DNA from 3 places in the Thalassotalea castellviae genome. Region 1 is predicted to be linked to each of the others. Evidence: predicted binding sites of a transcription regulator. Region 1 holds the regulator's gene; each other region holds the start of a gene.
What was found. The regulator sigma-54, encoded in region 1, starts transcription at its own class of promoters, with help from an activator protein. The targets are predictions, from matches to a motif close to GTTGGCACGNNNNTNGNNT.

Region 1 (3,748 bases):
TAGAGTACAAACGGTATTACAACCGAAAAACCTTGAGAAAAAAAAGTTAGATAAAAAATCGTTGGATAATAAAAATAAATGACCACTGCCACCTTAATTGCCAATAATTTGGCAAAAGCCTACAAAGGCCGAAAAGTCGTAAAGAACGTTGGTATGAAAGTGCAAGAAGGCCAAGTTGTCGGATTGCTCGGTCCAAATGGTGCCGGTAAAACAACTTCGTTTTATATGATAGTTGGTTTAGTCAATAGTGATAGCGGTTCAATCATCTTAAATGATGAAGATATTACTTTACTCCCTATGCATGAAAGAGCCCGAAAAGGTATCGGATACCTTCCACAGGAAGCTTCCATTTTCCGTAAGCTAACGGTTTATGAAAATATTATGGCGATTTTGCAAACCCGTAAAGATTTAGATGATATCAGTAGAGAAGAAAAGCTTGAGCATCTCGTTGAAGAATTTAATATAGGTCATATCAAAGATAATTTAGGCATGAGCTTATCCGGTGGCGAACGACGCCGAGTTGAAATTGCGAGAGCACTAGCGGCAGAGCCCAAATTTATCTTACTTGATGAGCCTTTTGCTGGCGTTGATCCAATTTCAGTAGGTGATATAAAAAAAATTATCCTACACTTAAAACAACGTGGCATTGGAATTTTAATCACAGATCACAATGTTCGTGAAACATTAGACGTTTGTGAGCATGCATATATTGTTAGTCACGGTGAATTAATCGCGGAAGGCAATGCAGATCAAATTCTTGCGAATCAACAAGTAAGAGATGTATACCTTGGTGAGCAATTCACGCTATAGTTACACAAAGCTTTGATAAAAAGTAAAAATCAATATGAAGCTAGAAAATAGGAAAATAATACGATAAATGCGCCCTAGTCTGCAGCTCCGAATAGGACAACAACTCACCATGACTCCACAATTGCAACAAGCGATTAAGCTTTTGCAATTGTCGACGTTGGATCTTCAGCAAGAAATCCAAGAAGCTCTTGAAAGTAATCCATTATTAGAAGTAGATGAATCAACCCCAAGTGACAATGATGCGCAATCGGATAACTTAGAAGAAGCATTTTCTGCTGGTGTAACAGAACAAAACACTAAAACATCCGACGGCAGTGAAGATTCAGCTCCTACTATCGATGAAATTAGTACAACGGAAGCTATGGATAAATCTGAGATCCCTGAAGAGCTCAACATAGACACTACCTGGGAAGAAAGCTACAGTGCTGGCGTTTCAAATACCGGTGCCAGTGCACCTGCTTCAGAAGATTATACTTATCAGGGCGAAACAACGGACTCCATTCAAGACCATTTACGCTGGCAAATGGAGTTAACGCCATTTTCAGAAACGGACCTTGCCATCGCGACGGCTATTATTGATGCCATCGATGATGCTGGCTATTTAAGAGTCAGTGTTGAAGAAATTCTTGAAGCGATGGGCAATGAAGAAGTTGAACTTGATGAAGTTGAAGCCGTACTTAAACGTATTAATATGTTTGATCCTGTTGGCGTTGGGGCTCGCTCTATCTCAGAATGTTTAACCATTCAATTAAATCAATTTGATAAAGAAACGCCTTGGTTAAAAGAAAGTAAGCTGATCATTAATGAATATATCGACTTATTAGGTAACCGAGATTATCGCCAAATCATGCGGAAAACGCGTTTAAAAGAAGATCAACTACGCGAAGTGATCAAGCTAATTCAATCGCTGGATCCAAGACCAGGTGATAGTGTCATTAAAGGTGATGATCAATATGTCATCCCTGATGTTTCGGTCGAAAAGAAAAATGGTCGTTGGATGGTTGAATTAAACCCAGATACAGCACCACGACTATCGGTTAATCAGCAATATGCCTCCATGGCACGAAATATGAAATCATCGACAGACAGTCAGTTTATACGTTCAAACCTACAAGAAGCTAAATGGTTTATTAAAAGCTTAGAAAGCCGAAATGATACATTGTTAAAAGTCTCTAACTGCATTGTACAACGCCAACAAGGCTTCTTTGAACACGGGCCAGAAGCAATGCGACCTATGGTACTCAATGATATTGCAGAAGCGGTAGATATGCATGAGTCCACTATTTCCCGTGTTACGACCCAAAAATATATGCATACACCTAGAGGAATCTTTGAATTAAAATATTTCTTCTCTAGCCACGTAAGCACAGAAAATGGTGGAGAATGTTCATCCACCGCAATTCGAGCTTTAATTAAAAAGTTGGTCGCTGCAGAAATTCCAGCCAAACCATTAAGTGATAGTAAAATGGCGGAATTACTTGCAGAACAAGGCATTAATGTCGCCAGAAGAACCATTGCCAAGTATCGAGAATCATTGTCAATTCCTCCTTCTAACCAACGAAAAAGTCTACTTTAACAACTAAATAAGGATCTAAGCTTATGCAAATTAATCTTGCTGGTCATCATGTTGAAATTACTGAAGCTTTACGTGAAAGTGTCAATACAAAATTTGCCAAGTTAGAACGACATTTTGATCATATAAATAATGTTCATGTGGTATTGACGGTAGAAAAGCTGAATCAAATTGCGGAAGCAACAGCCCACCTTAACGGAACAGAAATACACGCAAAAGCCGAAAATGCCGATATGTATGCTTCAATCGATGCTTTAGTTAATAAACTCGATAAACAAGTTTTAAAGTACAAAGGCAAAATCAACCAACATTAATCCATCGTCTATTTCAACACGAGCATTATGAAATTAACTGAACTTATTAACGAGAACTGCACCTTGTGTGCAGTTCATGCTACTAGCAAAAAGCGTATTTTAGAATTATTATGTGAAAAAGCTGCCGAGTCTTATACTGATTTTAACACTTATTCACTGCTTGAAAGTCTAATGGCACGTGAAAAAATGGGTTCAACTGGGATAGGTAATGGTATCGCGATCCCACACGGTAGATTAACTGATGGGGGTAAAGTCGTTGTCGTGATTGCCACAACAGAGTCTCCAATTGATTTTGATGCGATAGATAATAGACCCGTCGATATTTTTATTGCTTTATTCGTACCCGAAGAAAATTGTCAACAACATTTATCCACGCTACAAAGCATTGCACAAATTTTTAGTGATAAACAAACTTGCAAACTGGTCCGAAAATGTCACTCGAGTTCAGAGCTTTTCAATTTATTGAAAAATAATAACTAAACCTTAGTACCAAGGATTTCGACAATGAAACTCATCATCGTTAGTGGCCGTTCAGGATCAGGAAAAAGTGTCGCATTAAGAGTGCTGGAAGATTTAGGTTATTATTGTGTTGATAATATCCCTGTCAATCTTTTACCAGCTTTAACACATACGGTGATTAATGATTATGAAACCGTAGCGGTTAGCTTAGATGTTCGTAATTTACCGGCAGATCCTAATGATATTTCTGAAATTATCAATTACTTACCCAGTGCGGTAGATCTAAATATTGTTTATTTAGATGCGGATGATAACGACTTAATTAAACGTTTTAGCGAAACACGCCGCTTGCATCCATTGATCAAACAGAATATTGCGCTTGATCAAGCGATATCACTTGAGAAAAAACTGTTAGAGCCTATTTCAAGCCGTGCAAATTTATACATCAACACCAGTCAACTTACCCCTCATCAATTAGCGGATTTGATCAGAGAGCGAATTCTCGGTAAAACAACTGGCACTATGGTTGTGGTCTTTGAATCTTTTGGCTTTAAACATGGCGTCCCTCAAGATGCTGATTATGTTTTTGATG
Region 2 (3,748 bases), on a different contig from region 1:
TTTGCCTACATCAGTGTGAAAGATAATGGCAAGGGTATCAGTGCCGATTTAGCAGAGAAAATTTTTGAACCTTTTTATACCTCTCGGGTTCAAGGAACAGGTTTAGGATTAGCCGTTGTGAAATCAGTGACTCAAGCTCATCAAGGCACCGTGCATTTATTGAGTAAACCCGAGGAAGGCGCACATTTTTGCATTAAGTTACCGTTATTGGTGGGTGAAGGGCTGGTAAGTGAAGGCTTTTCAAAAAGAAGTGTTACCAAAGAGAGTGAATTTAACTTTCAACAGGAGAATGCGCATGACTCAAAGTAAAATTTTAGTAGTAGAAGATGATGAAGGCTTGCGCGAAGCATTAGTTGATACTCTGCACTTAGCAGGCTACCAATGTGTAGAAGCTGATTCAGGAGAAACAGCGTTATTGTTATTGAAAAACCAGGCGGTTGATTTGGTTGTCAGCGATGTTCAAATGGGCGGCATGTCAGGATTATCTTTACTGAAAAGTATTAAATCTACCTATCCGAAAATTCCGATGTTGATCATGACCGCTTATGGCACTATTGATGATGCTGTTCAGGCAATTAAAGACGGGGCGAGCAATTATATGGCAAAGCCATTCGCTCCAGAAGTTTTATTAAACATGGTTAACCAGTATATCCCTTTGCAAACGCAAGACATCTTTGAACCCGTTGTTGCCGATAAGAAAAGTATTAAATTATTAGCACTTGCGAAAAAAGTTGCGACTACGGATGCATCTGTGATGGTGCTTGGCCCTAGTGGATCGGGTAAAGAAGTTCTGGCTCAATATGTTCATTACAATTCAGCTCGACACGAAGCTCCTTTTGTCGCAATTAACTGTGCGGCGATCCCTGAAAACATGTTGGAAGCTACCTTATTTGGCTACGAAAAAGGGGCATTTACTGGGGCGGTTCAAGCTTGTCCTGGTAAGTTTGAGCAAGCGCAAGGTGGTACCATTTTATTAGATGAAATCACGGAGATGGATTTAGCATTACAAGCAAAAATTCTTCGTGTTTTACAAGAGCGTGAAGTCGAGCGCTTGGCTGGAAGAAAAACCATTCAACTAGATGTTCGTGTCATAGCAACCAGTAACCGTGATTTAAAAGAAGCGGTGAAAGCGGGAGTTTTTAGGGAAGATTTATATTATCGTTTAAATGTTTTCCCACTGACTTGGTTAGCGCTGTCTGAACGAAGCGACGATATCATTCCACTTGCTAAACATTTAGTCGAACGCTTATGTCAAAAAAGTGGCGAAGCGATACCGGAGTTCACTGCAGCTGCGCGCAGCAAGCTACTTGCTTACCATTGGCCTGGCAACGTGCGGGAACTTGATAATGTTGTACAACGTGCATTAATTTTACATAGTGAGCAAAAAATTGATGCTAGCGATTTACTTATCGAAAACTTTGATACGCCGGTACTGATTGAATCGCCAACTGAAACCGTCACTGAAGATAAATTAGGTCATGAGTTAAAACTGCAAGAACATCAAATTATTCTCGATACTTTACAAGCATGTCGAGGAAGTCGTAAGGATGTCGCTGAACGATTAGGGATCAGTCCACGCACTTTACGTTATAAAATTGCACGAATGCGTGATTCAGGTATTCAAATACCGGCTTAAATTATATCAAAGCATTAACACCAATGAGCTTAGCTTGTTGGTGTTTTTTCTATTGTTTTCGTTTAATACCACTCTTTTATTTCTGTTGGTTTTAAATGCAGAATCACGGAGGATTTCTCTGATATTAACCTAAGATTCTTTCATAAACTCAGCTTTAATACATAGTTTTTCAAGTGTTAGTAATAATGTAACTAACTGATATAAAATGAATTAATTTGCTTAATTCCCTTCCGAAAATTTTGAGTTTATTCTTGGCACCTTGCTTGCAGTAACTCGTTACAGCGTTAAATATACAAAATATTGACACAAGCGAGAAAAAACATGGATATCAAAACGAATTCACTTTATGCCCAGATGCAAAATATGCAGCTTGAAGCGATGGGCAATCGTATGTCAAATGTTGAAAACAATATTACTCCTGTTAACCAATCAACAAGCGACTTTGGCAGTATGCTTAAGCAAGCCGTTAATGCGGTTAATGATGTGCAGCATGAAGCCAAAGATAAGCGTAATGCTTTTGAGATGGGCGATAGAAGTGTAACGTTAGCGGATACTATGGTAACCGCAGCAAAAGCAAGTATAGCATTTGATGCAACGGTGCAAGTACGTAATAAGTTTGTTGAAGCTTATAAAGAAATCATGTCAATGCAGGTTTAGGTGTTTAATCAGTTTAGTCAAGCATTTAGAGTTAAAAAACGTAGTAACGCAGTTGAAGCAAGCGGAGAAGTGAAGTGGCAGATATAAGCAATACAGCATTAGCAGCACCTGATTCAGGATCAGATTTAGTCGCTGCTGATAATGCAGAGAGTAACATTGATGAGCAAAAATCAGGCTTTGCATCTGCGATGGGCAATGTTGATATTTTACGTCAGCTTACTCTGATTATGGCACTAGCGATTTGTTTAGCGATTGCGGTATTTGTAATTATGTGGGCGAATCAACCTGAATATCGCTATCTGACAAAGCTGCCGACTGAACAATTAATAAAAACCATGGATTTTCTTGATGCGAATAAAGTCGATTATCGTCAAGAAAATAATACTATCTCTGTTCCTGCCGAAGAATACCAAAACATCCGTCTATTGTTGGCTCGTGAAGGCCTAGCTGATGAGCCTGATCAAGGTAGTGATATCATTATGCAAGATATGGGGTTTGGTGTGAGTCAGCGCCTTGAACGAGAAAGATTAAAACATTCGCGTGAGCAACAATTAGCAAGAACGATTGAAGAATTACAAACCATTAGTCGTGCAAGGGTCTTATTAGCTATTCCACGAGATAATGTGTTTGCAAAACGTGAGAAAAATCCATCGGCAACTGTGGTACTAACGTTACGTAAAGGGCGTTTATTATCAGAAGAAGAAGTTGATTCGGTTGTTGATATTGTTGCTTCTGCGGTACAAAGTTTAGATCCAAACCGAGTCACTGTCACAGATCAAAATGGTCGATTATTAAATTCTGGTTCGCAAGACTCTGTTTCATCACGTTCAAGAAAAGAGTTTGAAATAGAACAAAAACGTGAAAAAGAATATATGGATAAAATTGACAGTATTCTTATTCCTGTTGTGGGGTTAGGTAACTATACCGCGCAGGTTGACGTAACCATGGATTTCACTAATACCGAAGAAACACAACGACGTTACAATTCTGATTTACCAGCTCTTCGCAGTGAAATGAAAGTAGAAGATAATACATTAGGTGGCGCTTTAGGTGGTATTCCAGGGGCATTAACCAATCAACCTCCACTAGATTCAAATATTCCAGAAAATGCAACCTCAGGCAATGCACAAAAAGCTATGCCAAGTCGTAAGCATGTCGAGTCGACAAAAAACTACGAGTTAGATGAAGCTGTTAGTTATACGAAACAACAAACGGGCGTTATTCGTCGTATCAGTGTGTCAGTTGCCCTTGATTACTTATCATCAACAGTGCCGCCAGCTGAAGGGGTTGAAGATGCTCAACCGACTACGACTCAAGTTCCTCGCTCGGTTGAAGAACTTTCAAATATCCGCCGTTTATTGCAAGGCAGCATAGGCTTTGATTTACAACGGGGTGATGCTCTTGAAGTCGTTACTTTACCTTTCTCTCGTTCTGTTGTTGACGAGGTAGAAGCAG
Region 3 (3,748 bases), on a different contig from region 1:
ACTGATGTTCATCAATAACCGTTAAAAATGCGGGCATAGTGGTAATATCTTCATACTGAAAATACATCCCTTTAACGAAAGCATCGATATATGATTGTTCTTGCTCTTTGTTAATGGCATGTTTAACGGTTACCAGATATTTTTTTGCCACTTTATGCTCAGGAGACATTAATCGCTCTGACCAACGACTATCATTGGTGAGTAATACGAGTCCTGAGGTATTAAGATCTAAACGACCGACAATATGTAGTTCATTTTTAGCCGGATGGTTGATTAAATCAATCACTGTTCGATGCTGTTCGTCAACCGTGGCGCACACCACACCAACAGGTTTATGTAGCATTAAGTAAAAAGCTTGATTATTTTGCAGTGTTTCGCCGTCTAACTGAACATGAGAAAATTTATTAATAATATAGCCAATTTCATTAATCGCCTGCCCATCTACTGAAATTCGCTTTTGCGCTAACATTAATCGCACGTCACGACGACTAATGTGCAAATGCTCACCAATAAAACGGTCTAAGCGAGTATGTGATATTGACATAGTAAATGAATACACTAAAAAGTTTAGTGAAAGTTTACCAAGTTATTTCACTAACTTTAATATCGACTGAGGTTTTTCTGGTTGAATAATCACACTTTGTGATTTTAATTGATCGTTTTTAAAGCGATCAAAATGTGCAGTTTTAGCGCCCATTTTACGGCAAAACTGCTTAAATGTTTGAAGGTCTTGAAAAGTATACGGGTTATCATCTGCTGTCATTAATCCATCAATATATATAGCATCTCCGTTACAATTAATATTGGCGATGGCACTATATTTATCACCATAGTTTTTTGTTCTCAGTGCTCTTACGGTTTTAATTTCAAAAAACCAATCGTCCATTTTTATATAACGTTGCATGTCATTCATTCGTCTTACCTTAAAAAAAGAGCCGACTGAGGTTGGGAGAAACAGCCGGCTTAAATGGGGGAATAAGCAAAACTTACTTGATGTCTTTTATCAAAAAAATTACTTCACTTGTGCTATATATTGGTTAAATTCCGCTTCACTAATACCTGAATCGGTATTGAGATCCATTTTGGCAAATAGAGCGACTAATTTCTCACTTTTGCTTGATTGAATTTCGGCTTTACTTAATAAACCATCTTTATTTACGTCAAATTTTTCAACCAAGCTTGCAAACTTACTTGGTGCTTTAGTTTCAGAAATCACTTTAACTTCGCTGGTTTTCACTGCTGCTTTCATGTCATTATTAACCGCTAGTTTTGCATCACCTTCGTTAGCATGTGCTACATAAGAACCGATGGCACAAGTTAAAACTACTGCAGTTACTTTTTTTAAACTAATTGTATTCATTATTTTATCCTTTCTTTTTGTTATCAACGTCAGTCTCTAACATGAGACATACAAACAGACATTGCACACGACGTACCAAGTATTTAAGTAATTGATAATAAAGAAATTAAATAAAAATCATTGTCAGTTATTGTCGCTAATAAGAGACAGTTAAATAAATTTATAATTATTCCCCCCTAACTACTGAGTTAAAGAATAAAAATTTACTATATTTATCAATAAGTAAGGTCGATAAACAACCACAAAACAACACTGTCACCAATTAGAGACAGTGTTGTTTTTTTGCTGAAATACCGTAAAAATACAACGACATCATTTTACTCATAAAATATATTCATTAAGGTTGCCGATTGAAAAAGCCGATAAAAAAATGGCGGATAGAAACTGTTTTAAATTTTTCTGGTATCCGCCAATGGTCAATAAAGTCACTTACCCTTATCGGTTTTAGTTTAGTTGCTATCCCGCTAACATTTGCCTTGCTATATGGCGCAAATCAAGTCAATAAACTTTCACAACAAGGTAGTTCTGCGATTATCAATGTTGCTGAGTTAGTTAAAATAAACCGACAACTCAGCATTGAAATGAATAAATTGCAACGTTTTGCAAGTCAATATGTGGTGTTAGAAGAACAAGGGTTATACGAACAATTTATTCAACAAAAAGATAAATTAACGCAAATGATCACAACAGAAATGGTGATCTATCAAGACGAGCCACTCAATCAATTAAGCCAGCAACTATTCACAGAAATAGAACAATTAAATCTACATCAACCAAATTCAATCAATGTCAGTAAAAAATCGTTAGAGTTACTCCAAGAAGAATTCAAAGCATTGTCATCGGTCAGTCAAATGATAAATTTTCGCAGTAATGAGTTAATTAGTTCACACGCCCAACAGATGAAAATTTCCGCGGATAGCTTAAGAACAACCATGTTGAACAGTTTGTTAAGTATTCCGCTGACAATTGTGATTGCAGGGGTGTTTATTCTATTGATCATTCGTCCTTTAAGACAATTATCAGCTAAAATTTATCGGTTAGAACAAGGTCATTTTCAACAAAAAATCACTTTTTCGGGTTCGAAAGAAATTAAAGAAATAGCCGACGCGTTAGAGTTAATGCGAGCAAGGTTACATGCCTTAGAATTACAAAAATCAAGTTTCATTCGCCATATTTCTCACGAATTGAAAACCCCGTTAGCGGCAATTCGTGAAGGTACTGAGTTATTGTATGATAATAGCGTGGGCCCATTAAACGACGACCAACAAGAAATCACTAATATTCTTAAAGTGAGCGTGTCTCGTTTACAAAACTTAATTGAAGATTTATTAGATTTTAATATCGTACTTGACTCAACAAGTTTGCAAGATGCTGAAAAGTCTCAATTAACATCTATTATTGAACAAAGTATCAACGACAGAAAATTAGACATTCAAAGTAAGCAAGTCACTGTCGACTCTGATTTAACCCCATTGATAGTTCAAACGAATGCGAAACAACTGTCTGTCATATTAGATAACATTCTCTCAAATGCGATAAAATACTCACCTCAAGGTGGAAAAATCACAATTCAGTCATACCTAGAAAGTCATGAAATAATATTGAAGATTATCGATCAAGGCCCTGGAATCCCGAGCAGTGCTCAACAACAAGTGTTCGACGCCTTTTATCAAGGTCCTCCTCCTAACGATAGTAATATAAAAAGTAGTGGCCTAGGTTTAACCATTGTCAAAGAATTATTAATGCGCCTAAATGGCGATATTAAATTAACCTCTTTTCCCGCTCCAAAGCATGGGTTAATGGTAACCTTACGCTTTCCATATCATGTTCAAGGCAAATAAAAATGATGATTGATTTAATGAAAACAATTCGCTTTTCACGCTTAAAAATGACGCCGTTGCTATTATTATTCTTTATTCATTTGACTGGCTGTCAGCTCACCGAAAAAAGTAACGATGACTCACAATATAGTCACTATTATTTGTGGTTAAAAAGCTTATCGAATCAAGAGTTACTCAAAGAAACAGACAAACAAAAACAAAATATTACGGATGGGTATTTTAAAGCTGAAGTTAACTTAGCCCTATTGTACGCGCTGCCCAACTCGCCAATATATAATCCATACACAGCAAAAACCACATTAAATAAACTGACAATCCCCCCTGAGCAAGCGGTACAAATGTCAGCGGCAGATTTTGGTTTTATTAGTATGATGAAAGATCAACTTAACCAACAAATATTAACCCTGAACAAGTTAATTTTAACCGAGCAGTTATCTCAAGAAAACCAAAGTTTATTGCAAAGCAAAGCAGCTGAACGGTCGTCGTTAATGTCACAAATTCAAAAACTTAAACAACAAATCAATCAACTTAAAAAAATTGAAATTGA

Region 2: fliE (flagellar hook-basal body complex protein FliE) is a predicted target of sigma-54. The motif match lies at 1,887-1,905, and genes of this name have one in related genera.
Region 3: RM573_RS05640 (EF-hand domain-containing protein) is a predicted target of sigma-54. The motif match lies at 1,422-1,440, and genes of this name have one in related genera.

Annotation. Positions count from the first base shown of each region.
Region 1 is NZ_JAVRIF010000003.1:44,590-48,337, reverse strand. Features, by position in the region: gene lptA (lipopolysaccharide transport periplasmic protein LptA) at 1-82, shown strand, start outside; gene lptB (LPS export ABC transporter ATP-binding protein) at 79-810, shown strand; gene RM573_RS06550 (RNA polymerase factor sigma-54) at 878-2,386, shown strand; gene hpf (ribosome hibernation promoting factor) at 2,410-2,697, shown strand; gene ptsN (PTS IIA-like nitrogen regulatory protein PtsN) at 2,725-3,177, shown strand; gene rapZ (RNase adapter RapZ) at 3,202-3,748, shown strand, end outside.
Region 2 is NZ_JAVRIF010000002.1:179,259-183,006, reverse strand. Features, by position in the region: gene RM573_RS04535 (sensor histidine kinase) at 1-309, shown strand, start outside; gene RM573_RS04530 (sigma-54-dependent transcriptional regulator) at 296-1,636, shown strand; gene fliE (flagellar hook-basal body complex protein FliE) at 1,958-2,293, shown strand; gene fliF (flagellar basal-body MS-ring/collar protein FliF) at 2,368-3,748, shown strand, end outside.
Region 3 is NZ_JAVRIF010000002.1:432,787-436,534, forward strand. Features, by position in the region: gene RM573_RS05630 (pseudouridine synthase) at 1-544, opposite strand, end outside; gene RM573_RS05635 (hypothetical protein) at 587-913, opposite strand; gene RM573_RS05640 (EF-hand domain-containing protein) at 1,013-1,360, opposite strand; gene RM573_RS05645 (sensor histidine kinase) at 1,711-3,201, shown strand; gene RM573_RS05650 (hypothetical protein) at 3,204-3,748, shown strand, end outside.